DNA from 3 places in the Variovorax sp. F042 genome. Region 1 is predicted to be linked to each of the others. Evidence: predicted binding sites of a transcription regulator. Region 1 holds the regulator's gene; each other region holds the start of a gene.

Region 1 (7,748 bases):
CGCGGCGCTCGCGAACACGCTCGAATCCTTCTCGCCCGGCGCTGGCTCCAAAGCCGCGTTCGAGTCGCCCAAGGTGGCTGCGCATGGCGATTTCGCCAGCACGGCCGCCATGCAGCTCGCCAAACCGCTGGGGCGCAAGCCCCGCGAGCTGGCCGAGCAACTGAGCGCTGCGCTGCTCGCCACCCCCGCTTTCGGCCAATGGGTCGAGGCCATCGAGATCGCCGGGCCCGGCTTTCTCAACATCCGCCTGAAGACAACGGCCAAGCAGCAGATCGTGCGCGAGGTGCTGTCGGCCGGGAATACTTTCGGGCAACAGCCCGCCACCGGCGAGAAGGTGCTGGTCGAGTTCGTCTCGGCCAACCCGACCGGCCCGCTGCACGTCGGCCACGGCCGCCAGGCGGCACTGGGCGACGCCATCTGCAACCTGCGCGCCTCGCAGGGCGAAAGCGTCTGGCGCGAGTACTACTACAACGACGCTGGCGTGCAGATCCAGACGCTGGCCACCAGCACGCAGCTGCGCGCCCGCGGCTTCAAGCCCGGCGACGCCGAATGGCCCAGCGGCGAGAAGGCCCCTGCCTATAACGGCGACTACATCGCCGACATCGCCGAAGACTTCAAGGCGAAGAAGACCGTCAAGTCGGAAGACCGCGAAGTCACCGCCAGCGGAAACATCGACGATATCGACGCGATCCGCGAGTTCGCCGTGGCCTACCTGCGCCGCGAGCAAGACCTCGACCTGCAGGCCTTCCGCGTTCATTTCGACCAGTACTACCTGGAGTCCAGCCTCTACACCAGCGGCCGCGTCGAAGCTGCCGTGCAGAAGCTCGTGGCCGCCGGCAAGACCTACGAACAAGACGGCGCGCTGTGGCTGAAGTCGACCGACTACGGCGACGACAAAGACCGCGTGATGAAAAAGCAGGACGGCACGTACACGTACTTCGTGCCCGACGTCGCGTATCACATCGCCAAGTGGGAGCGCGGCTTCCACAAGGTCATCAACATCCAGGGCACCGACCACCACGGCACCATCGCGCGCGTGCGCGCCGGCCTGCAGGCGGCCGGCGAAGGCATTCCCGAGGGCTACCCCGACTACGTGCTGCACACCATGGTGCGCGTCATGAAGGGCGGCGAAGAGGTCAAGATCAGCAAGCGCGCCGGCAGCTACGTCACGCTGCGCGACCTGATCGAGTGGACCAGCACCGATGCCATCCGCTTCTTCCTGCTCAGCCGCAAGCCCGACACCGAATACACCTTCGACGTCGACCTCGCGGTGACGAAAAACAACGACAACCCGGTTTATTACGTGCAGTACGCGCATGCGCGCATCTGCTCGGTGCTGGCCGGCTGGGGCGGCGACGCGGCCACGCTGAAGGACGTCGACCTGTCGCCGCTCGAAAGCCCGGCCGCCCAGGCGCTGATGCTGCTGCTGGCCAAGTACCCGGCCATGCTGACGGCCGCGTCGAAGGACTTCGCTCCGCACGACGTCACGTTCTACCTGCGCGAGCTGGCCGCCAGCTACCACAGCTACTACGACGCCGAGCGCATCCTGGTCGACGACGAAAAGGTCAAGCTGGCCCGCCTGGCGCTGGTCGCCGCGACCGCGCAGGTGCTGCACAATGGCCTCGCGATTCTCGGCGTCAGTGCGCCGAGCAAGATGTGAACCTCCTCACCATGAAGAAGACAACCAGACAACGCGGCAACATCGTCATCGGCCTGATCATCGGGCTGGTGCTCGGCCTGGGCGTCGCGCTGGGCATCGCGGTCTACGTGACCAAGGTGCCGATCCCGTTCGTGACCAAGACGCAGCGCGGCGGCGCCGAGCAGGACGAGGCCGAGGCCCGCAAGAACCGCGACTGGGACCCGAACGCGCCGCTGGCCGGCAAGGCAGGCGCCGCCAAGCCGGCGCCCGCACCCACCGGCCCGGTCAACCCCGTCACCGGCGAGCCGGCCACCACCGCCGTGGCCCCTGCCACCGCCCCGCCCACGACCGCACCGCCGGTGCCCGTGGTGGTGGCGCCCAAGCCGCCGCGCCCTGCGCCGGTGCCGGCCGAAGCCAATGCCCTGCCGCCTTCGAACGATCCGCTGGGCGACCTGGCCCGGGCGCGCTCGGGCGGCGGCGCCAGCTCCGGCAGCACGACCACCGCGTCGGCCGCACCGAGCAGCAACAGCAATGCCGGCAGCAGTTCCGGCCCCGATCCGTTCATGTACTTCGTGCAGGCCGGCGCCTTCCGCACCACTGACGACGCCGAGGCGCAGCGCGCCAAGCTGTCGCTGATGGGCGTCGAGGCCAAGGTCACCGAGCGCGAGCAGGCGGGCCGCACCGTCTACCGCGTGCGCGCGGGCCCCTTCAACAAGAAGGACGACGCCGACCGCCTCAAGGAGCGGCTCGACGGCGGCGGCATGGATTCGGCGCTGGTTCGCGTGCAGCGCTGACCCGGCAGCCGACACAAATAGCCCCTAAGCTTCGCCGCGCGGCGTTTGCCGCCACCATCCACTGCCTCGGGCGCGCCGGATGAGGGGGAACTCCCCGCCGCGCGCCGGCTCAGTCTGCCGTAACAACTGGAGAGCTCTTTCAATGAAACGTCGTGACTTTTCGCTGGCCGCCACTTCGCTCGGGCTGCTGTCCCTGGCTGCCAACCCTGCCCACGCCCAGGCGCGTGCGCCCAAGGCCGGCACCGAATACCTGGTGCTCGACAAGCGCGTGCCGGTCGACGCGCCCGCCGGCAAGATCGAGGTGGTCGAGTTCTTCTCGTACAACTGCCCGCATTGCAACGACTTCGAGCCGGCGCTGGAAGCCTGGATCAAGACGGTGCCCAAGGAAGTCGCCTTCCGCCGCATCCCCGTGCCTTTCGTGGGCAACGACGTCGAAGCCAAGCAGCGCCTGTACTACGCGCTCGAAGCCATGGGCAAGGTCGACGAATATCAGCCGAAGGTGTTCAACGCGATCCACGCGCAGCGCCAGAACGTGAACGGCGACGCCAACATCATTGCCTGGGCCGCCGCGAACGGCCTGGACGGCGCCAAGTTCAAGGAAGTCTTCACCTCCTTCGGCGTGGCCAGCAAGGCCAAGCGCGCCTCGCAAATGACCGACGCCTACAAGGTGGCTGGCGTGCCGGCAATGGCCGTGGCCGGCCGCTGGTACGTGGACGGCGAAACCGCCGGCAACATGACCAAAGTGCTTCAGGTCGTGAACTATCTGATCGGCGAAGCGAAGAAGGGCTGACCCCCCAGGATCGCGGTCCGGCGGAGCCGGTTCCGCGGTGTTCCAGGAAGAAAGTCAAGCCCGCATCGGCGGGCTTTTTCATCTGTGCGTGCGGGGCTGACGCAATCAGCCGCATACAATGCCGAGCAAGTTTCGTGCCTCTATGACATTGCACTCTCACCCCACCACTACCTTCCTCCGTCGCATCGGCCGCCTGGCCGCCGGCGCGCTGTTGCTGGCCGGCCTTGCCTCGGGCGCACTGGCCGAAACCGCCGACCGCACCAAGCCGATGAACATCGAGTCGGACTCGATGCGCTACGACGACCTGAAGCAGACCAGCGTGTTCACCGGTAACGTGCTCGTTACGAAGGGCACGATCATCATCCGCGGCGCACGCATGGATGTACGCCAGGACCCCGAGGGCTACCAGTACGGCGTGGTCACGGCGGCACCGGGCAAGCGGGCCTACTACAAGCAGAAACGCAATGCGCCCGACGAGTGGATCGAGGGCGAGTCGGAAGTCATCGAGTACGACAGCCGCGCCGACAACGTCAAGTTCATCCGCAACGCCACCATGCGCCGCCTGCTTGGCGCTACGCCGAACGACGAGAGCCAGGGCGCGCTGATTGTCTACGACCAGAGCAACGACACCTACACGGTCAACGGTTCCACTGTGCCGCCGAACACCGCCGTCAACGCGTCCACCCCGGGCGGGCGCGTCAAGACCATCCTGACCCCCAAGGCCGCCACCGCACCGGCAGCCGGTGCCTCAGCTCCGGCCGGCGCGAAGGCGGCGCCGCCGGCGCCCACGCCCGCACCCGGCAAGGGCCTGCGCCAGAGCACCACGCTCAGTGACCAGGGAGAAACCCGCAAGTGATCGAAACCGCAGGAACGCAGGACGCCAACGGCGCACCGGGCAGCCGCCTGATCGCGCGCGGCCTGAAGAAGAGCTACGGCAGCCGCACGGTCGTGAAAGACGTCTCGCTCGACGTGCAGAAGGGCGAAGTCGTCGGGTTGCTCGGGCCGAACGGCGCGGGCAAGACCACCTCGTTCTACATGATCGTGGGGCTGGTGCGCGCCGACGCGGGCGACATCAGCATCGACGGCGAGCCCATCGCCCACATGCCGATCCATCGCCGCGCCCGCATGGGCCTGAGCTACCTGCCGCAGGAAGCCTCGATCTTCCGCAAGCTCACGGTCGAGGAAAACGTGCGCGCCGTGCTCGAGCTCCAGAGCGAGCCCGACGAGAACGGCAAGATGGCGCCGCTGTCGAAGCAGCACATGGACGAGCGCCTGGCCGAGCTGCTGGCCGACCTGCGCGTCGACCACCTGCGCGATTCGCCCGCGCTCGCGCTGTCGGGCGGCGAGCGCCGCCGCGTCGAAATTGCGCGTGCGCTGGCTACGCAGCCGCGCTTCATCCTGCTGGACGAGCCCTTCGCCGGCATCGACCCGATCGCGGTGATCGAGATCCAGCGGATCATCAGCTTCCTGAAAGAGCGCGGCATCGGCGTGCTCATCACCGACCACAACGTGCGTGAAACGCTGGGCATCTGCGATCACGCTTTCATCATCAGCGACGGGCATGTGCTGGCACAAGGCACACCCTCGGAGATCGTCGACAACGCCGAAGTACGCAGGGTGTACTTGGGCGAACACTTCCGCATGTAAGGGCGGGAGCGGTTCCCATGAAGCAAGGGCTATCCCTTCGCGTCTCGCAGCATCTGGCGTTGACGCCACAGCTGCAGCAGTCGATCAGGCTGCTTCAACTCTCCACGCTCGAACTGAGCCAGGAGGTGGAGCAGATGCTCGACGAGAACCCGTTCCTCGAGCGCACGGCTGAAGAAGCGGCGCGCGAGGAATTCGGGCTCGACACGGCCGATGCCCCGGTGCCGCGCGACGACGGCGGCGATAGCGGCGACGGCGAAAGCGACTTCGCTTCGCCCGCCGCCAGCGCGTCCACTGCTTCCACCGAAACCAGCACCACCACCACGGCCGACACCGACGGCCCCGCTGCCGAGATCACCGAGCGCGAGCCCGACTGGGAAGGCGACGGCACCGTCGACATGGCGCCCGACGACAGCGAATGGGGCAGCGATGCGCCCGCGCGCCAGAACAACCTCGGCGACGACGAACGTGCCGACGCCACCGAACTCGCGCGCAGCCAGGAGTCGCTGCAGTCCTTCCTGCACCGCCAGGCCCTGAGCCTGCGCCTGAACGAGAACGACAGCGCCGCGCTGCGCTTTCTCATCGAATCGCTCAACGACGACGGCTACCTGGAAGACTCGCTGCCCGCACTGGCCTCGGGCCTGGCCGGCGACGACAACGACCAGTTCGACGACCTCGTGCATCACTTTCAGGTGGCGCTCGGCCTGCTGCAAAGCCTGGAACCCGCCGGCGTCGGCGCTCGCGACCTCGGCGAATGCCTGGGCATCCAGCTGCGTGCCCTGGCCCGCGAGGACGAGACCGACGAGGAAGAGCTGGTCCGCAAGACCGCCATCGCCATCTGCAAGCAGCCAATGGAGCTGCTCGCGCGCCGCGACTTCAAGCGCCTGGCCACGCTCACCCGCAGCAACGAGGAGCTGGTGCGCTCGGCGCTGCAGATCATCGCGCGGCTCGAGCCCAAGCCGGGTCGGCGCTTCGTCGACGTCGAGCGCAACATCGTCATTCCCGACGTGATCGTCACCAAGACGGGCCGCGGCACCAATGTGAAGTTCCGCGTCATGCTGAACCCCGAGGTGATGCCGCGCCTGCGCGTGCACGACATCTATGCCGGCGCACTCAAGTCGCACAAGGGCGAAGGCAGCCAGGCGCTGTCGCAGCGGCTGCAGGAGGCGCGCTGGTTCATCAAGAACATCCAGCAGCGCTTCGACACCATCCTGCGCGTGAGCAACGCCATCGTCGAGCGGCAGAAGAGCTACTTCGTGCACGGCGAACTCGCGATGCGCCCGCTGGTGCTGCGCGAGATCGCCGACGAACTGGGCCTGCACGAATCGACCATCTCGCGCGTGACCACCGCCAAGTACATGGCCACGCCCTTCGGCACGGTCGAGCTCAAGTACTTCTTCGGCTCGGCGCTGGGCACCGAAACCGGCGGCAATGCGTCGAGCACCGCGGTGCGCGCGCTGATCAAGCAGTTCGTCAGCTCCGAGAGCATCAAGAAGCCGCTGTCGGACAGCCAGATCTCCGAGATGCTGAAAGAGCAGGGCATCGAGTGCGCGCGCCGCACCGTGGCCAAGTACCGCGAGGCGCTGCGCATCGCGCCCGCCAACCTGCGCAAGGCCCTGTAGAAAGCCACCGATGACCCGTCGCCTGCCGTCGCTTTCGCGTTGTGGGCATTGGGTTTTCGTCATGGCTGCGGTCTTGCTGTTCGCAGGCTGCGCCACATTGCCCGACGAGGCGCCGCGCCCGCCCACCAAGGCCATGGCCGTGTCAGCCGACACCGCGCTCGGCAAGATCGCGCTGGCCTCCCAGCCCGACCCCGACCTGAGCGGCTTTCGCCTCATGCCCGGCGGCGACTTCGCCTTCGACACCCGTATCCAGCTGGCCCGCCGCGCGCAGCTCACGCTCGACGTGCAGTACTACCAGATCGAGAACGACGAGACCGGCCGCTACCTGATGCGCACCCTGCGCGACGCCGCCCAGCGCGGCGTGCGCGTGCGGCTGCTGATGGACGACCTCTACACCTCCGGCGAAGACGAGCTGCTGCTCGGCCTGGCCGCCACGCCCAACGTGGAGCTGCGCCTGTTCAACCCGTTCCCGGCCGGGCGCGGCAGCCTGCTGAAGCGCTTCAGCGCGTCGCTCTTCGACTTCAGCCGCGTCAACCGCCGCATGCACAACAAGCTGTTCATTGCCGACGGCGCGATGGCGGTGGCGGGCGGGCGCAACATCGGCAACCAGTATTTCAGGCGCACGGCGGGGGAGAACTTCCTCGACCTCGACACCTTCGTCACCGGCGCGCTGATCCCGCGGCTGGGCAGCCTGTTCGACCAGTACTGGAACAGCATCTACGTGCGGCCGATCCAGTCGGTGGTGGCCAGCGACCTGTCGCGCGAGGAGCTGCAGAAGCGCTTCGACGTCGCCACCGGCCTCGACACCACGCCACCACCGCCGCCGCCCGCGCCCAACGACCTGCTTGGCTACAGCCCGATGGCGGAAGACCTGAACGCCGGCAAGCTCGGACTGATCTGGGCCACCGCAGAGGCCTACGCCGATTCGCCCGAGCGCGTGATCGGCAAGACCACGTCCTACGGCGGCGTGCCGCTGCTGGACGTCGACAGCGTGCGCTACAACGTGGTCGAGCAGATGCGCCGTGCGCGCTCCGAGGTGACCATCGTCTCGCCCTACCTCATTCCGGGCGCCTCGGGGCTGGAGGTGATGCGCGAGATCCGCGGCCGCAACGTGAAGATCAGCGTCGTCACCAATTCGCTGGCCGCCACCGACGAGCCGCTGGTGCACACCGCCTACCGCCGCTACCGGCCCGACATGCTCAAGCTCGGCGCCGACCTCTACGAACTGAGCTCCACGCGCACCCGGCGCAGCGTGCGGC
Region 2 (7,748 bases), on a different contig from region 1:
TGCCGCCGAGCGGGTTCTTGATTTCGTGCGCGAGGTTGCGGATGAGCTCCTTGTTGGCCTGCGCCTGATCGATGAGGCGCTCTTCGCGGTCTTGCCGCACCTGCTGCTCGAGCGGCGACATCTCGATGATGAGCTCGCCCTTCTTGTCGCCCTGCGCAAGCGTGACCTGCACGGGCATCAGCTCGTGGTTGACGCGGCGCAGGAAGGCCTCATAGCGCAGCGTTGCAAAGTCGTTGCTGCTCGCGCCGTCGATGGCCGTGCGCAGCACCTGCGGCTCATGAAAACACGCGCCGAACTGCGAACCCTCGAGGGTGCGGCGCGAGGTGCCCAGTGCGTCTTCGAGGCCTGCGTTGGCGAACAGCACGGAGCCGTTGCTGTTGACCACCGCGATCAGCGTGGACAGCAGGTCGAAGGACTGGAAGCGCGGATTGGCGCCGGTCGCCTTCTTCCCGAACACCATGACTACTGCGACTGCTGCTTGTTCGGCAGGCGGCCGATTTCGCGGCGGATGCCGGCGATGTCACTCTCGTTGCGCGCCAGCTCAGCCTTCATTTCGGCGACGCGATCCAGGTACTTCTGGTAATTGCGGCCTTCGCTGCCCTGCTTCTCGGGCTCGCCGTTGTTGTATTCCTTCTGCAGCTCGGCCTGGCGCGCCTCGGCCTTCTTGAGCTCAGACTCGAGCACCGAACGAGCCTCGCCGTCACGGGCACGCTGGTCGACGCCTTCGACACGCGGGCTGCCCGCCGGCGCACGCGCCGCGGAAGAGCCACCGGATGACGCAGAGCCACCGCCCGAAGACTTGGTGCCTTGCACGACCGTGACGTTGCCGCCTTCCATGACCTTGCAGCCCTTCTGCTGGGCGATGGTGGCGTTGTTGGTGTACTCGTTGCCGCAACGCCAGACGCGTTCCTGCGCGAGCGCCGGCAGCGCGATCAATGAACCGGCCAGGAAAATGAGAGAAGCAGTCTTCATGTGTATCGGTGGAGGGCGGCGACAAAGGTGCATTTTCGTGCAATTCGATGCCACCAGTGACAAGATGTTCCACTCCATTGAAAAAGGACGGCCGTGGCCGTCCTTTTTCATTACATCCTCGCCAATGGATTGGTGAGGTTGTACTTCGCGCGATTACAGCGAGTAGTACATGTCGAACTCGACCGGATGGGTCGCCATGCGGAAGCGCGTGACTTCCTGCATCTTCAGATCGATGTACGCATCGATGTACGCATCGGTGAACACGCCGCCCTTGGTCAGGAACGCGCGGTCCTTGTCCAGGTATTCCAGGGCTTGGTCGAGGCTGTGGCAGACGGTCGGGATCAGCGCGTCTTCTTCCGGCGGCAGGTGGTACAGATCCTTGCTGGCGGCTTCGCCCGGATGGATCTTGTTTTCCACGCCATCGAGACCGGCCATCAGCAGCGCAGCGAAGCCGAGGTACGGGTTCATCAGCGGATCGGGGAAGCGCGCTTCGACGCGGCGGCCCTTCGGGTTGGCCACGAACGGGATGCGGATCGAGGCCGAGCGGTTCTTGGCCGAGTAGGCCAGCTTCACCGGGGCTTCGAAGCCGGGCACCAGGCGCTTGTAGCTGTTGGTGCCGGGGTTCGTGATGGCGTTCAGGGCACGGGCGTGCTTGATGATGCCGCCGATGTAGTGCAGGGCGAAGTCCGACAGGCCTGCATAGCCGTCGCCGGCGAACAGGTTCTTGCCGTCCTTCCAGACCGACTGGTGCACGTGCATGCCGGAGCCGTTGTCGCCGACGATGGGCTTGGGCATGAAGGTGGCGGTCTTGCCGTAGGCGTGGGCCACGTTGTGGATCACGTACTTCTGCAACTGGACCCAGTCGGCGCGCTGGACCAGCGTGCTGAACTTGGTGCCGAGTTCCATCTGGCCGGCGTTGGCCACTTCATGGTGATGCACTTCGACCGGGATGCCGAGCGATTCGAGCACCAGGCACATTTCCGAGCGCATGTCCTGGAAGCTGTCGACCGGGGGAACCGGGAAATAGCCGCCCTTGACTGCCGGACGATGGCCGGTGTTGCCGTGCTCGTATTCCTTGTCGGTGTTCCACGAGGCTTCTTCGGAGTCGATCTTCACGAAGCAGCCCGACATGTCGTTCTTCCAGCGGACGCCGTCGAACACGAAGAATTCGGGTTCCGGACCGAAGAAGGCGGTGTCACCCAGGCCCGAAGCCTTCATGTATGCCTCGGCGCGCTTGGCGAGCGAACGCGGATCGCGCTCGTAGGCCTTGCCGTCGGCGGGGTCGATCACGTCGCAGGTCAGGATCAGCGTCGTTTCTTCGAAGAAGGGGTCGATGTTGGCGGTGTTCGGGTCGGGCATGAGCTGCATGTCCGAAGCTTCGATCCCCTTCCAGCCAGCGATGGACGAGCCGTCGAATGCGTGGCCCGAGGTGAATTTGTCTTCATCGAAAGCCGAGACCGGCACGGTCACGTGCTGCTCTTTGCCACGGGTGTCGGTGAAGCGGAAGTCGACGAACTTGACCTCGTTTTCCTTGACGAGCTTGAGTACATCGGCGACGGTCTTTGCCATCAGTTTCTCCTGAGTTGGATGGTGGTTAGGAATACAGGGATGAGGGATGCAGTTTCTGTGCCATTGTCACCTCACTCGATGAGGCTTTAGTGGCCGCCGCAAACCCCAAATGAAGGCGGAATTTCACCAAAATGGTGCGCTCAGTATTAACGCACCAATTCTGGACCAAGCTTGGCATCAAAGGTGTGCAACCCTTCGATCAGCTGGACATAGGCGGCATCGAGCCGGCCGGGGTCACCCTTGACGCCCAGCTCGATGTGGCGGCCGTATTCGGGGTGATCGACACTCGGCAGGCTGAACACCTTGATGCCGGCGTGGGTGGCCTCGATGGCCTGCATGAGCGGCGTCAGCGTGGCTTCCATGGCACCGAAAACGATCACCGACTTCTCGGCGACGGCATTACGGGTAAACAGTTCGGCGTAACGGCCGTCGAGCACGGACTCGATCATCGGCCAGGCCATGACGGGAAAGCCCGGCACGAAGTGCACGTCGCCAACGCTGAAGCCGGGGATCTTGTTGTACGGGTTGTAGATGAGCGTGGCGCCTTGCGGAAACACGCCCATGTTGAGCCGGTGCACGTTGTCGGAGCGGTTGGGCTCGTAGGGCACGCCCTGCTCACGCGCGGTGTCCTGCATGCGCTCGCGGATCAGCAGCTCGGCCTCGGGGTGCAGCGCCAGCGGCACGCCCAGCGCCTTGGCGGCGCACTGGCGGGTGTGGTCGTCGGGCGTGGCGCCAATGCCACCGGTCGAGAAGACGATGTCGCCCGAGGCGAAGGCGCGCGCCAGCGTGGCCGTGATGCGCGCCGGTTCGTCGCCCACGTATTCGGCCCAGCTCAGCTGCAGGCCGCGCGCGGCGAGCAGCTCGATGACCTTGGCCATGTGCTTGTCGGCCCGCTTGCCGGAAAGGATCTCGTCACCGACGACGATGAGACCGAATGCGCGTGTCATGGTGAACCCCATTGGGAAAGAGCGGCCTTGCTGGCCTCTTCGGCTTCGAGCGCCGGTGTTGTGCCGTTGGCGGCCGATGCCTCGGCCACAGCGCGCTGGGCACGCAGCCGCGCGAGCGCGTCGAGGCAGTAGTGAGCGAACCAGAGCGCCGAGAAGGCGAAGACCAGTGTGTAGATCCAGATGGCGATCGGCACCAGCACGAAGAAGGCCGCGGCGAACAGCAGGCCCGATGCCCAGACGATGCTGGGCGCGGCGCCCAGGTAGCCGCACAGCACGCCGATGCACAGCAGCGGCAGCCGGTGCGCGCGCAACAGCGCGGCGCGTTCCTCGGGGCTGGCGTGCTCGGCCAGCGCATCGAAGCTCATCACACGATAGGTGAGCCAGCCCCAGATCAGCGGCGGCAGGATCAGCACCAGCGGCGGAATGAGCCACAGTGGCATCGACACCACGAGGGCGATCAGCGCCAGGATGGTGACGCCGAGCGAACGCGCGACGCTGCCGAAGAACGAAGCGCCCTTTTTCTGCTCGAGCGAGGGAAAACGCCGCTCGCCCACGAGCCTGGTCAGCGCAGGCGCCATGAAGCCGGCCACGATCAGCAGGCAGACCACCACGATCAGCGGCGTGGCGGCGAACACCACGACCAGGGACGCCAGCGCGAAAGTGACGTCACCCGAGAAAAGACGGCCGATCCACGCCCAGAAGCTCGACAGCAGCGGCCAGGCATCGAGCGCGCCGCGTGTCCAGGTCACGGCGGAGTCCCAGTAGAAATAACCGAGCCCCGCGGCCAGCACCACCATCAACCCCAAAGGAAGCAGCGACAGCACGATCACGCGCGGCAGCATGCAATAGGCGACCGCGCGCCAGAAGGAGTCGAGGAGCAGGCGCATTGAGCAGCGAGGATAACGCCTCGGACGAGCCGTTCAGGGGCTGGAGCCCCTCAACCGCGACCGACCATTCGCTTCAGGCCGAGCCACTGCTGGGCCCAGAAACCGCGCCCGTATTCGCGCACGCGGCCGTCGGCGCTGGGTTCGACCTGGTCGCGGATGCCGGTCGGGTCGTAGCGGTTCTCGAAGTTGGCGGTGCGAAACAGCATGTCCCACCAAGGCAGCAGCACGCCGAAGTTGTGGCCGCCGAGCGTGCTCCTGCCGTTCGATTCGTGCCCCAGCCCGATGCTGTGGTGCAACCGGTGGAACCGCGGGCTGATCCACAGCCGCTCGCCGATGGCGCCGAAGCTGAGCCGCAGGTTGGCGTGCTGCAGGCTTTCGCTGAGCTGCGTGAAGGCGACAAAGGCAATGAACTGCCCCGGCGCGACGCCGATCAGCTGCGCCACGATGACGATCAGCGTGTCGTGGACGATGTCGTCGAGCAGGTGGTTGCGGTCGTCGCTCCACATCGTCATCTGGCGCTGCGAGTGGTGCAGCGAATGCAGGCCCCACCACCAGTTGAACTGGTGCTGGCCGCGGTGGATCCAGTAGCCGACGAAGTCGAGCACTACCAGGTAAATGGCGAAGGCGACTACCGGCACGTCGGTCACGCCGGGCCACACTTCGTCGAGGTGGAAGGTGCCCCACCCCGCCGTGCGCAGGCTGCCCATCGCATCGTCGAAGAAGGGCTGCAGCGTGAAGAAGATTGCCAGCCGGAACAGGCCGAGCCGGTGAATCAGCGTGTAGAGCATGTCGATGCGGATCGCGTGGCGGTCGACCACCGGCTCCACCGATCGCCAGCGCTGCAGCGGCCCGATGATCGCCAGCAACACCAGGATCTGGATGACGCCGACCAGCAGCCAGCCGGTGGCGTCGAAGGCGTCTTCGGTCCAGCCGCCGAGACCGACGGCGTAGACCAGCGGCTGCACGGCGGCCTCGAAGAACCAGCCCTGCATGGCGGAAAAAGCGTCTGTCAGCCAATCGATCACGGCGAAAACTCGTTCAAGGGTGAGATGCAATCCAGGCGCGGAAGTCCGGGTGCTGGCGCAGTGTCTGGAAGCAGAAGCCCTTGGCCTTGAGCCCGACGATCAGCGGCTCGAGGTTGGCCGGAGCCCATGGGTCGTTGCGCGACCAAATACCCAGGTGCGCGAGCAGGATGTCGCCGGGGCGAATGGTGTCGAGCGCCTGCGTCAGCAGCTTGGCGTTGCTGAATTTCTCGCTCGGCAGCTCGTCGCCGAGAAAGCCGGCGGGCGCCCAGCCGACGTACTTGTAGCCACAGCCTTCGGCGGCGGCCAGCAGCGCGGGCGAGGTCTTGCCGCCCGGCGCGCGGTACAGCGGCAGCGGCTTCTTGCCGGTGATGGCGGCCAGCCGGTCGGACGACTTGCGGATGTTGGCGCAGTACTCGGCCGCGCTCCAGGTCGATTCCTTGCCGTCCTGCGGGCCCGCCGAGGGCTTGATGCGGAAGCTCGGCGGCGTGCTCTTGACGTCGGCGCGCCAGTACGCATGGTCGTAGGTGTGCGATCCGAACTCGTTGCCTTCGGCCGCCCTCGCCTTCCACCAGGGCGCCCAGTGGTCGTCGAGGCTGTCGCCGTCGGTCTGGGTGCGCTCGGCGGCGGCGAAGAAGGTGACGCGCACGTCCTGCCGCTTGAGCACGTCGGCCACCAGCGGAGCGACGCCCATGTGGCCGGTGTCGAAGGTCAGGTAGACAGGCTTTTCGCAGGTGGCGCCCGGTGTCGCCCCCCAGGCGACGGGAGCCACGACTCCGGCCAGCGACAGCGCGAGGGCCGCGCCGATGCGGCTAGATGCGCTTGGCATGATCGAGCGTCCAGACGCCATGCGGCGAACGGCCGACATTCACCTGCCGCACGACCTTGTTGCTGGCCAGGTCGACCACGCTGAGCTTCTTGATCCAGCGCGAGGTCACGTACAGGGTCTTGCCGTCGGCCGACAGGTCCATGCAGTCGGGACCGCCGGGCACGGGATAGGTCGCGATGACCTTCAGCGTCGCCAGGTCGATGCGGCTGATGGTGTTGGCCACGCGGTTGCTCACGAACACGCTCTTGCCGTCGCCGGCCGAGCGGAAGGCGTGGGCGCCCTTGCCGGTGGGGATCTTGCCGACCAGCTTGGGCTCGGCGCCGGCCACGTCGAACACCTGCACGCCGTCGCTGCCGGTCAGGCCCACCAGCAGGGTCTTGTCGTTGTGCACGCCGAAGATGTCGGCAGGCATGGTGCCGGTGGCAACGCGCCACTTGACTGTTTGCGTGGGCAGGTCGACGGCGATCATCTCGTCGCTGTCCTGCATCGTCACGTAGGCGATGGTGCTGGTGTTGTCGATCCAGATGTGGCTGGGCGTCTTGCCGCTGGCGATGCGCTTGGCCAGCTTCAGGTCTTTGCCGTCCCAGCGGTAGATGTCGACGTGGTTCAGGCGGTTGCCGGCCGTGACGAACCACTTCATGTCGCGCGAGAACTGCAGCTGGTACGGATCGATGATGCCGTAGACCACGCGCTGCACTTCCGCCGTGCGGGGGTTCAGGAACGTCAGCGAATCGCCCGCCGAATTGGCCACGATGACCGACTTTTCGTCCGGCGTCATGTAGATGTGGTGCGGCTCCTTGCCGGTGGCAATGCGCTGTTTTTCCGTCCAGTCGACGGGATTGATCACGCTTACGCTGGCGTCCAGCGAGTTGAGCACGAAGATCGGGGGAGGTTCGGCCGGCGCGGCGGCGGCAGCGGGGAATGCCGCCAGGGCCGTCAGACAGGAAAACAGGAAAGCCGCGATGCGGCCGTTCGGTCGAGCAGGGAGTCGCAAGGGAAGGTTCCGGGAGAGAGCTTGGCGAGATTAACGGTCGAGCCTTAGGACTGGCTGACCGTCAGGGGGCGCTTTGTTCCGCTTATTTCGGCGGTTTGGCCGGTTTGGCCGGCGCGCGCAGGGCGGCGACCTGGTCGGCGGTCAGCCAGCGCCACTGCCCCGGCGCAAGGTCGTCGGGCAGCGCCAGGTCGCCGATGCGCGAGCGGTGCAGCCCCTCGACCCGGTTTCCGACCGCGGCCAGCATGCGCTTGACCTGGTGGTACTTGCCCTCGGTGAGCGTGAGCCGCAGATGCAGCGGGCTGTCGGATTCGCAAGCGGCGGCGCGCACGGGCTTCGGATCGTCGTCGAGCACCACGCCGGCCAGCAGCTTGGCGATCTGCGCCTCGTCCACGGGGTGCTTGGCCGTCACCTCGTAGACCTTGGGCACGTGATGCTTGGGCGAGCCCATCTTGTGGATGAACTGGCCGTCGTCGGTCAGCAGCAGCAGGCCGGTGGTGTCCTGGTCGAGCCGGCCGATGGCCTGCACGC
Region 3 (7,748 bases), on a different contig from region 1:
AACATGCCGGACCTTTCGCTTTCGAGAAAAGCCCGAGCTTCGCGGCCCCGGCGCGCCGCGTATTGAACGAAATTGCAGCCGGCTCAGCCCTTGCCGGGTTGTTGTTCCGCCAGCCAGTTGCGCAACCGCTCCACGCCCTTCACCAGCCGCTGCGGGTCTTTCGACGCAAAGCACCAGCGCAGCCAGCCCTGCGCTTCAGGTGCGAAGGCGTTGCCCGGCGCGAGCCCCAGGCCCGCCTCTGCCACCAGCCGCTTGGCCACTTCGAGCGAATCGCCGAAGCCTTCGAGCCGGAAGAAGGCGTACATGCCGCCCTTGGCCGAGGCCACCTGCACGCCCGGCAGCGCCGCCAGCAGCGGCACCAGCGTGTCGCGGCATTGCTTCAGGTGCGCCACCACGCGCGGCGTGATCTCGCTCGTGTGCTCGATGGCGGTGATGGCGGCGCGCTGAGTGAACACGCTGGCGCATGAGGTGTTGAACTCGATCAGCTTGCCGATGCCGTCCACCATCGAAGGCGGCAGCACCAGCCAGCCGAGGCGCCAGCCCGTCATCAGGAAGCTCTTCGAGAAGCTGTGCGTGACGACGAGGCGGTCGTCAGGCTTCGAGATGTCGAGGAAGCTCGGCGCGCAGCCATTGGGCGTCGGCTCGTAGTACAGCCGCTCGTACACCTCGTCGGCAAGGATCCACGTGCCGGTCTTGCGGCAATGGTCGAGCACGGCCTGCTGCTCGTCGCGCGTCATGGTCCAGCCCGTGGGGTTGTTCGGCGCGTTGACGATCAGCAGCTTCGTCTTCGACGTGACCGCTGCGCGCAGCGCGGGCAGGTCGAGCGTCCATTGGCCGTTCACCGGCACCAGCGGGAGCGTGCGCACGTGCGCGCCCATGATCGCGGGCTGCGCCGTCAGGTTGGGCCACACCGGCGTCACGGCGACCACTTCGTCGCCCGCGTCGACCAGCGCCTGCACCGCGAGCATCAACGCGCTCACGCCGCCCGAGGTGACGGCGATGCGCGAGGCATCGACCGCCGGATGCAGCCCGCTGGTATAGCGCGCGATGGCTTCGCGCAGTTCGGGCAGGCCGAGGTTGTGGGCGTAGAAGGTTTCGCCCCGCTGCAGCGACTCGATGGCCGACTGGCGGATCACCTCGGGAGTGACTTCGTCGCTTTCGCCGAACCAGAAGGCCAGCACGTCGTCGCGGCCCATGCCGGCATTGGCGACTTCGCGGATCTTCGATGCTTCGAGGTTGTGGATGGCTTCACGCATGTCTGGTTGTCCTGTTCATCATCGTCATCATCAAGGTCTCTTCATCTTGCACGAGGTCGGCAGCTCGGCGCGCTCGGGGGCGATGGTCTTGACCACCCGAAAGCCGTAGCCGGAGCCTTCGACGTCGAACTGCACGCCCGGCCTGCCCTGCCTGTCCATCACGCCGACCACGAGCTGCTGCTGGAACTGGTGGTCCGCAGCGCGCATGCGCCCGCGCTGGCCGTACAGGCTCACGTCGGCCTGCTCCAGCGCGCGTGCCACAGGCACCGCGTCGACACCGCCCGCGCGTTCGATGGCCTGTACGAGCGCTTCGATCATCAGCGCCAGCCGCATGTGCACATAGTCTTCGGCCGGCTTCGGAAAGCGCGCGCGGAAGGCGCGGTAGAAGGCTTCGGACTGCGTCGTCTGCACGTTGGGCAGCCAGTCGGCCACCGCGATCACGCGTCCGATGCCCGCATCGCCGATGGCTGCGGGCGCACCGAGCGCATTGCCGTAGAAGGTATAGAAGGTGCCGTTGAAGCCCGCTTCGCGCGCCGCCTTCACCAGCAGCGTGAGGTCGTTGCCCCAGTTGCCCGTGACCACGGCCTGCGCACCGCTCGCGATGATCTTGGTGGCATAGGGCGCAAAGTCTTTCACCTTGCCCATCGGGTGCAGTTCGTCGCCGACGATCTCCACGTCGGGCCGCTGTGCGCCGAGCTGCCGGCGCGCCTCGCGCAGCACGGCCTGGCCGAAGCTGTAGTCCTGTCCGATCAGGTAGACGCGCTTGAGCGCTGCGTCGTCCTTCACCACGTCCATCAGCGCGGCCACGCGCATGTCGGCATGGGCGTCGAAGCGAAAGTGCCAGAAGCTGCAGCGCTCGTTCGTGAGCACAGGGTCGACCGCCGCGTAGTTGAGGAAGATCACGCGTCGCGACGGGTCGCGCTCGTTGTTCTTGTCGATGGCATCGACCAGCGCCGCGGCCGTGGCCGACGAGTTGCCCTGCAGCACGATGCGCGCGCCGTCGTCCATCGCGGCGCGCAGCGCGGAGAGCGCTTCTTCGTTCTGCCCCTTGCTGTCGTAGCGGTCGAGCTGCAGGGGCCGCGCGCCGCCGGGCAGCTTGATGCCGCCGCGCGCATTCACGCGCTCCACCGCCCACAACAGATTGCGGAACACGGCCTCGCCGGTGTTGGCGAAGGGGCCGCTCATGCTTTCGATGAGTGCCAGGCGAATGGGCGCAGGTGGCGATGAAACCGATGCTTGTGCCAGCGCGGCGAAGGGCCTCGCGCATAGCGCCAGCGCCGCGAATTTCAAGGCCTCGCGACGCCAAATAAAGGGGGGATTCATTGTCTTGAAACGCGTGCCGCGGGGCCTAGATGAGGTCTCAAGCGGCACTCACGATTGAACGGCCGCGCAGTGTAAGGGACACACATTCCTTGTCCCCATTGTGTTGATTCAGGAGTTCTTCATCATGTTTTTCGCCCCCACCCTTCGCACCGCCCGCTTCGCTCCCCGCGCCTATGACCGCTCGTTCGAACGCTTCGTGAACGATGCCTTCGCCGGTGCCCGCCGCTCGCCGCTGGTCGAGCAGGACGACAAGAGCTGGACCCTCTCGCTCGACGTGCCGGGTTTCACGCGCGAAGACCTCGCGATCAGCATCGAAGGCGCCGTGCTGCGCATCGACAGCAAGGCCGAAGCCAAGCGCCAGTTCAAGGCGGCCTACGAGCTGCCGCAGGACATCGACGTAGCCACCAGCGAAGCAAAGCTCGAGAACGGCGTGCTCACGCTGAAGCTCGGCAAGCTGGTCCCCGTGAGCCAGGCCACTCAGTTACAAATCAACTAATTTGGCCTATGCCCACAAGAGGAAAATGTTAGTTAAGGCCTCGTTTTGACTTTAAACGAGCACCTTATTCACAATAGCGCTAGATAACGTCACATGATGTGACGTTTTCTTAGAACTTTCTTCTTCGTGGGCGTCTCGTAAACGCACCGAACTCGCTACGGTGCGGTTCGGGTGCCCCCAAAGGCACCATGAAAACGCACCTTCAATCCGCCAACCCCAACGAACAATCCGACACGCTCCTGGTGTTCCTGCCCGGGGCGTACCTGAAGCCCGACGAGTTCGAGCGCGAAGGGTTCATCGCAGCCGTGCGCGAACGCCATCTGGCGGCCGACTCCCTGCTGGTGGACGCGGATGTTTCCTACTACTACGAACAGACGCTGAGCGATCGCCTCCACACCGAGGTCATCGAGCCGCAGCGCGCCAAGGGCTACAAGTCGATCTGGCTCGTGGGCATTTCCATCGGCGGCTTCGGCGCGCTCATTCACGAACTGGCGCGGCCGGGCTCGGTGGACGGCATCGTGGCGCTCGCGCCCTACCTGGGACGCCGGGTGCTCGGCGCGGAGATCAAGAAGGCCGGCGGCCTGCGCACCTGGCAGGCGCCTACCGGGCCGCAGCCCGACGAAGAGCCCGACCGCAAGCTCTGGCCCTTCTTCCAGCAGTACCTGGAAGCCCAGCCGTCGCAGAACCTGCCGCCGCTCTACCTGGGCTTCGGGCTCGACGACCGCTTTGCCAGCAACCACAAGCTGCTGGCCGACGCCCTGCCGCCGGGGCGCGTCTTCACGACCGAGGGTGGCCACGACTGGCCGCAGTGGCGCCAGCTGTGGCGCAATGTGCTGGACGTGCTGCCGCTGCCGGCAATCGGCCGATCAAAGCAACTGCTTACGCAGTCTCCGGTAGCGAAGCCATGGGCCATCGCGGCCTGACGTCGAAGGCATAGCGCTCGCTCGCCTGCGACAGCCCTGACTGCAGCCGCATTGCCGCAGCCATGGCGATCATCGCGCCGTTGTCGGTGCACAGGTGCAGCTCCGGGTAGTGCACGCGCACCTTGCGCTTCGCGCACGCAGCGTTCAGCTGTTCGCGCAGATTCCTGTTGGCTCCCACTCCTCCCGCCACCACCAAGCGCTTGAGCCCGGTCTGGTCGAGCGCGGCAAGCGACTTCTTAAGCAGCACCTCGACGATGGCCGCCTGCGTGGACGCGGCCAAGTCGGCCTTGTTCGCTTCGAGCTGGTCGCCGAGCTTCTTGGCCTGCGTGAGCACGGCCGTCTTCAGGCCGGCAAAAGAAAAATCGAGATCGCCGCTGTGCAGCAGCGGCCGCGGCAGCTTGAAGGCCGTGGCACTGCCGCCTTCGGCCAGCTTCGCGAGCCACGGCCCACCCGGGTACGGCAAGCCCATGAGCTTGGCGCTCTTGTCGAAGGCCTCGCCGGCCGCGTCGTCGATGGTTTCGCCGAGCAGCTCGTAGCGGCCCACGCCGTCCACCCGCATCAGCTGGGTGTGGCCGCCCGACACCAGCAGCGCGACGAACGGAAACTCCGGCGGATCGGCGCTCAGGAACGGCGACAGCAGATGCCCTTCAAGGTGATGCACGCCCAGCACCGGCTTACCCAGCGCCACGCCCAGCGCACAGGCCACGCCGGCGCCCACCAGCAGCGCGCCCGCCAGGCCCGGCCCGCGCGTGTAGGCCACCACGTCGATCTCGCCCAGCGTGCGGCCGGCTTCGGCCATGACGGCTTCGGTCAGCGGCAGCACGCGGCGAATGTGGTCGCGGCTGGCCAGTTCGGGCACCACGCCGCCGTAGGCCTGGTGCATGGCGATCTGGCTGTGCAGCGCGTGCGAAAGCAGCAGCGGCAGCGCGTCGCCGTGCGACTCGACCAGCGCCACGCCGGTTTCATCGCAAGATGATTCGATTCCCAACAAGAGCATGCCGCCGAGTGTAGGCGGCGCCCTCCCCCGGCACCCGCGAAGGGGCAAACGGCGGCGCTCTCCACTCCCCGAGGCACGGATGTTGCGTTGACCATGCCAGAGCCCCGCGCCCTCCCACCATGAAATCCGGACTGAGTTTTCTGATCGCTGCCCGTCGCTGCGAAATCGACGAGCTGGATCAACTCGCCCGCACCAGCGAACTGGTGAGCCTGATCGGCCGCCTCGTCCACGCGCTGCAGCGCGAGCGGGGCATGTCGAACATGTTCCTCACCTCTCGCGGCGCCCGCTTCGCCGACCAGCGCGGCCCGCAGATCGCCGAATGCATCGCGCTGGAGCAAGAGGTGCGCGCCGGCTTCGACCAGCTCGAGGCCGACAACCACCGCGGCGCGGGCACCGGCAACAGCGCGCGCCTGTTCAGCCGCATCGCATGGGTGCTCCCCGGGCTGGACGCCCTGCCCGGCCTGCGCCGCCGCATCGATGCGCTCGAGCTGAAGCCGGCGCAATCCACCGCCGCGTTCGCCAAGCTCGTCGCCGGCCTGCTGTCGGTGGTGTTCGAGGCGGCCGACGGCGCCACCGACCCCGAGATCTCGCGCCTGCTGGTCGCGATGTTCAACTTCATGCAGGGCAAGGAATTCGCCGGCCAGGAGCGCGCCTTCGGCTCCGCAGCGCTGGCGCTGGGCCGCAGCGACGAGGCGCAGCGCCTGCAGTGGCTGCACCTGATCGAATCGCAGGAACGCTGCTTCCAGGTGTTCACCGATTTCTCCGGCGAGGCGGTGCTCGCGCTGTGGCGCAACAGCCAGCCCGATGCCGAAGTGGCCGAGCTCGAACGCATCCGCCGGCGCGGCGCCGCCTCCACGCCGGCTGACGTGCCGCTCAGCCAGGCCTGGTTCGACTGCTGCACCCGCCGCATCGACGCCATGAAGATCGTCGAGGACCGCCTGGCCGCCGACCTGCGCGCGCTGTGCGAGCGAAAAACCGTGCAGGCGCGCAGCGAGCTGCAGGAATACCGGCAGCTGCTCGACACGCTGGCCCCGCAGGCCGGTGCCCTGTTCTTCGATGACGCCGACGCGCAGTCGGCCGCTCCCGCGCAGTTCGGCCGCCATCTCGAACGCTCGGTGCTCGACATGGTCCAGGAACAGTCGCACCGCCTGCAGGCCATGAGCGACGAGCTCGAAACCGTGCGCGCCTCACTCAACGAACGCAAGATCGTCGAACGCGCCAAGGGCCTGCTGATGGCGCACCGCCGGCTCAGCGAGGAAGACGCGCACAAGATGCTGCGCCAGACCGCGATGAACCAGAAGCGGCGGCTGGTCGACGTGGCCGAGTCGATGCTGGCAATGGCCGACTACCTGCCCATGCTCGACCGCGCGCCGCCGCGTTGAAGCGGTCCTGCCGTTCAACTTGGTGCAGTGCACAACAACTGTGCCATCCGGCACTTCCCGGCCTGATCGAGCCCTCTCCCATGCTGTGCGGCCGCATCCCGCTACTTTCTTGATAGCAGCCCGTAGCACCCGAAGGCTGGCACACCGCTTGCAAGCAATAAGTTCGTAGGCCCCCCAATGGGTCTTCAGGCAGGCGGCACCCAACGGCGGGTGTCTCCCACCGAACCGGACAAAGGCGTCCCCATCCCGCAAGGGCTCGTTTTCGAGCAGCCCCTGCGCGGTGCGGACGCCTTTTCGTTTTTGTCTTTCTTGTTTGTTGTTTCTCTTCAACCGGAGCCCCGCCCCATGACCGACCTGCTCAAAACCCGCCTCAGCCGACGCCGCGTATTGCAAGCCGCTGCCATTGGTGCCGTCGGCATCGACCCGGCGCTGCGCGCCGCCGTCTGGGCCCAGGGCTCGGACAAGCCCGAGAAGGAAGAAGTGAAGATCGGCTTCATCCCGCTGACCGACTGCGCCAGCGTGGTGATGGCCTCGGTGCTCGGCATCGACAAGAAGTACGGCGTGAAGATCGTCCCCAGCAAGGAAGCCAGCTGGGCCGGCGTGCGCGACAAGCTGGTCAACGGCGAGCTCGACATGGCGCACGTGCTCTACGGCCTCGTCTACGGCGTGCACCTCGGCGTGAGTGGCCCCAAGAAGGACATGGCCGTGCTCATGACGCTCAACAACAACGGCCAGGCCATCACGCTGTCGAAGAAGCTCTCGGACAAGGGCGCGGTCGATGCGGCCTCGCTCGCCAAGCTCATCGCCAGCGAGAAGCGCGAATACACCTTCGCGCAGACCTTCCCCACCGGCACGCACGCCATGTGGCTCTACTACTGGCTCGCCTCCGCCGGCATCGACCCGTTCAAGGACGTGAAGAACATCACCGTGCCGCCCCCGCAGATGGTGGCCAACATGCGCGTGGGCAACATGGACGGCTACTGCGTGGGCGAACCCTGGGGCCAGCGCGCGATCATGGACGGCATCGGCATCACGGCCATCACCACGCAGGACATCTGGAAGGACCACCCCGAGAAGGTGCTCGGCACCACGGCCGAGTTCACCAAGAAATACCCGAACACCGCGCGCGCCGTGACCGCCGCCATCCTCGAGGCCGGCAAGTGGATCGACACCGGCCTGCAGAACAAGAACAAGATGGCCGAGACCATCGCCGACAAGAGCTACGTCAACACCAGCGTGGACGCCATCAACCAGCGCATCCTGGGCCGCTACACCAACGGCCTGGGCAAGAGCTGGGACGACCCCAACCACATGAAGTTCTACAACGGCGGCGCCGTGAACTTCCCGTACCTGTCGGACGGCATGTGGTTC

The links. Region 1 encodes sigma-54, which starts transcription at its own class of promoters, with help from an activator protein. Its sites were predicted from a motif close to TGGCANGNAANCTGCTTT; they were not measured.
Region 2: glnA (type I glutamate--ammonia ligase) is a predicted target of sigma-54. The motif match lies at 2,587-2,604, and genes of this name have one in related genera.
Region 3: ACZYSP_RS29490 (nitrate regulatory protein) is a predicted target of sigma-54. The motif match lies at 5,067-5,084, and genes of this name have one in related genera.

Annotation. Positions count from the first base shown of each region.
Region 1 is NZ_JBVASX010000003.1:162,974-170,721, reverse strand. It holds gene argS (arginine--tRNA ligase) at 1-1,660, shown strand, start outside; gene ACZYSP_RS13635 (SPOR domain-containing protein) at 1,672-2,433, shown strand; gene ACZYSP_RS13630 (thiol:disulfide interchange protein DsbA/DsbL) at 2,576-3,223, shown strand; gene lptA (lipopolysaccharide transport periplasmic protein LptA) at 3,366-4,079, shown strand; gene lptB (LPS export ABC transporter ATP-binding protein) at 4,076-4,870, shown strand; gene rpoN (RNA polymerase factor sigma-54) at 4,888-6,489, shown strand; gene ACZYSP_RS13610 (phospholipase D family protein) at 6,500-7,748, shown strand, end outside.
Region 2 is NZ_JBVASX010000002.1:34,114-41,861, forward strand. It holds gene glnL (nitrogen regulation protein NR(II)) at 1-460, opposite strand, end outside; gene ACZYSP_RS08525 (hypothetical protein) at 463-972, opposite strand; gene glnA (type I glutamate--ammonia ligase) at 1,126-2,541, opposite strand; gene ACZYSP_RS08535 (competence/damage-inducible protein A) at 2,688-3,488, opposite strand; gene ACZYSP_RS08540 (EI24 domain-containing protein) at 3,485-4,375, opposite strand; gene ACZYSP_RS08545 (sterol desaturase family protein) at 4,426-5,400, opposite strand; gene ACZYSP_RS08550 (polysaccharide deacetylase family protein) at 5,414-6,226, opposite strand; gene ACZYSP_RS08555 (YncE family protein) at 6,210-7,220, opposite strand; gene ACZYSP_RS08560 (pseudouridine synthase) at 7,303-7,748, opposite strand, start outside.
Region 3 is NZ_JBVASX010000014.1:71,810-79,557, reverse strand. It holds gene ACZYSP_RS29520 (DMT family transporter) at 1-2, opposite strand, end outside; gene ACZYSP_RS29515 (pyridoxal phosphate-dependent aminotransferase) at 84-1,256, opposite strand; gene ACZYSP_RS29510 (branched-chain amino acid ABC transporter substrate-binding protein) at 1,287-2,579, opposite strand; gene ACZYSP_RS29505 (Hsp20/alpha crystallin family protein) at 2,704-3,075, shown strand; gene ACZYSP_RS29500 (alpha/beta hydrolase-fold protein) at 3,264-3,998, shown strand; gene tsaD (tRNA (adenosine(37)-N6)-threonylcarbamoyltransferase complex transferase subunit TsaD) at 3,955-4,995, opposite strand; gene ACZYSP_RS29490 (nitrate regulatory protein) at 5,115-6,377, shown strand; gene ACZYSP_RS29485 (CmpA/NrtA family ABC transporter substrate-binding protein) at 6,723-7,748, shown strand, end outside.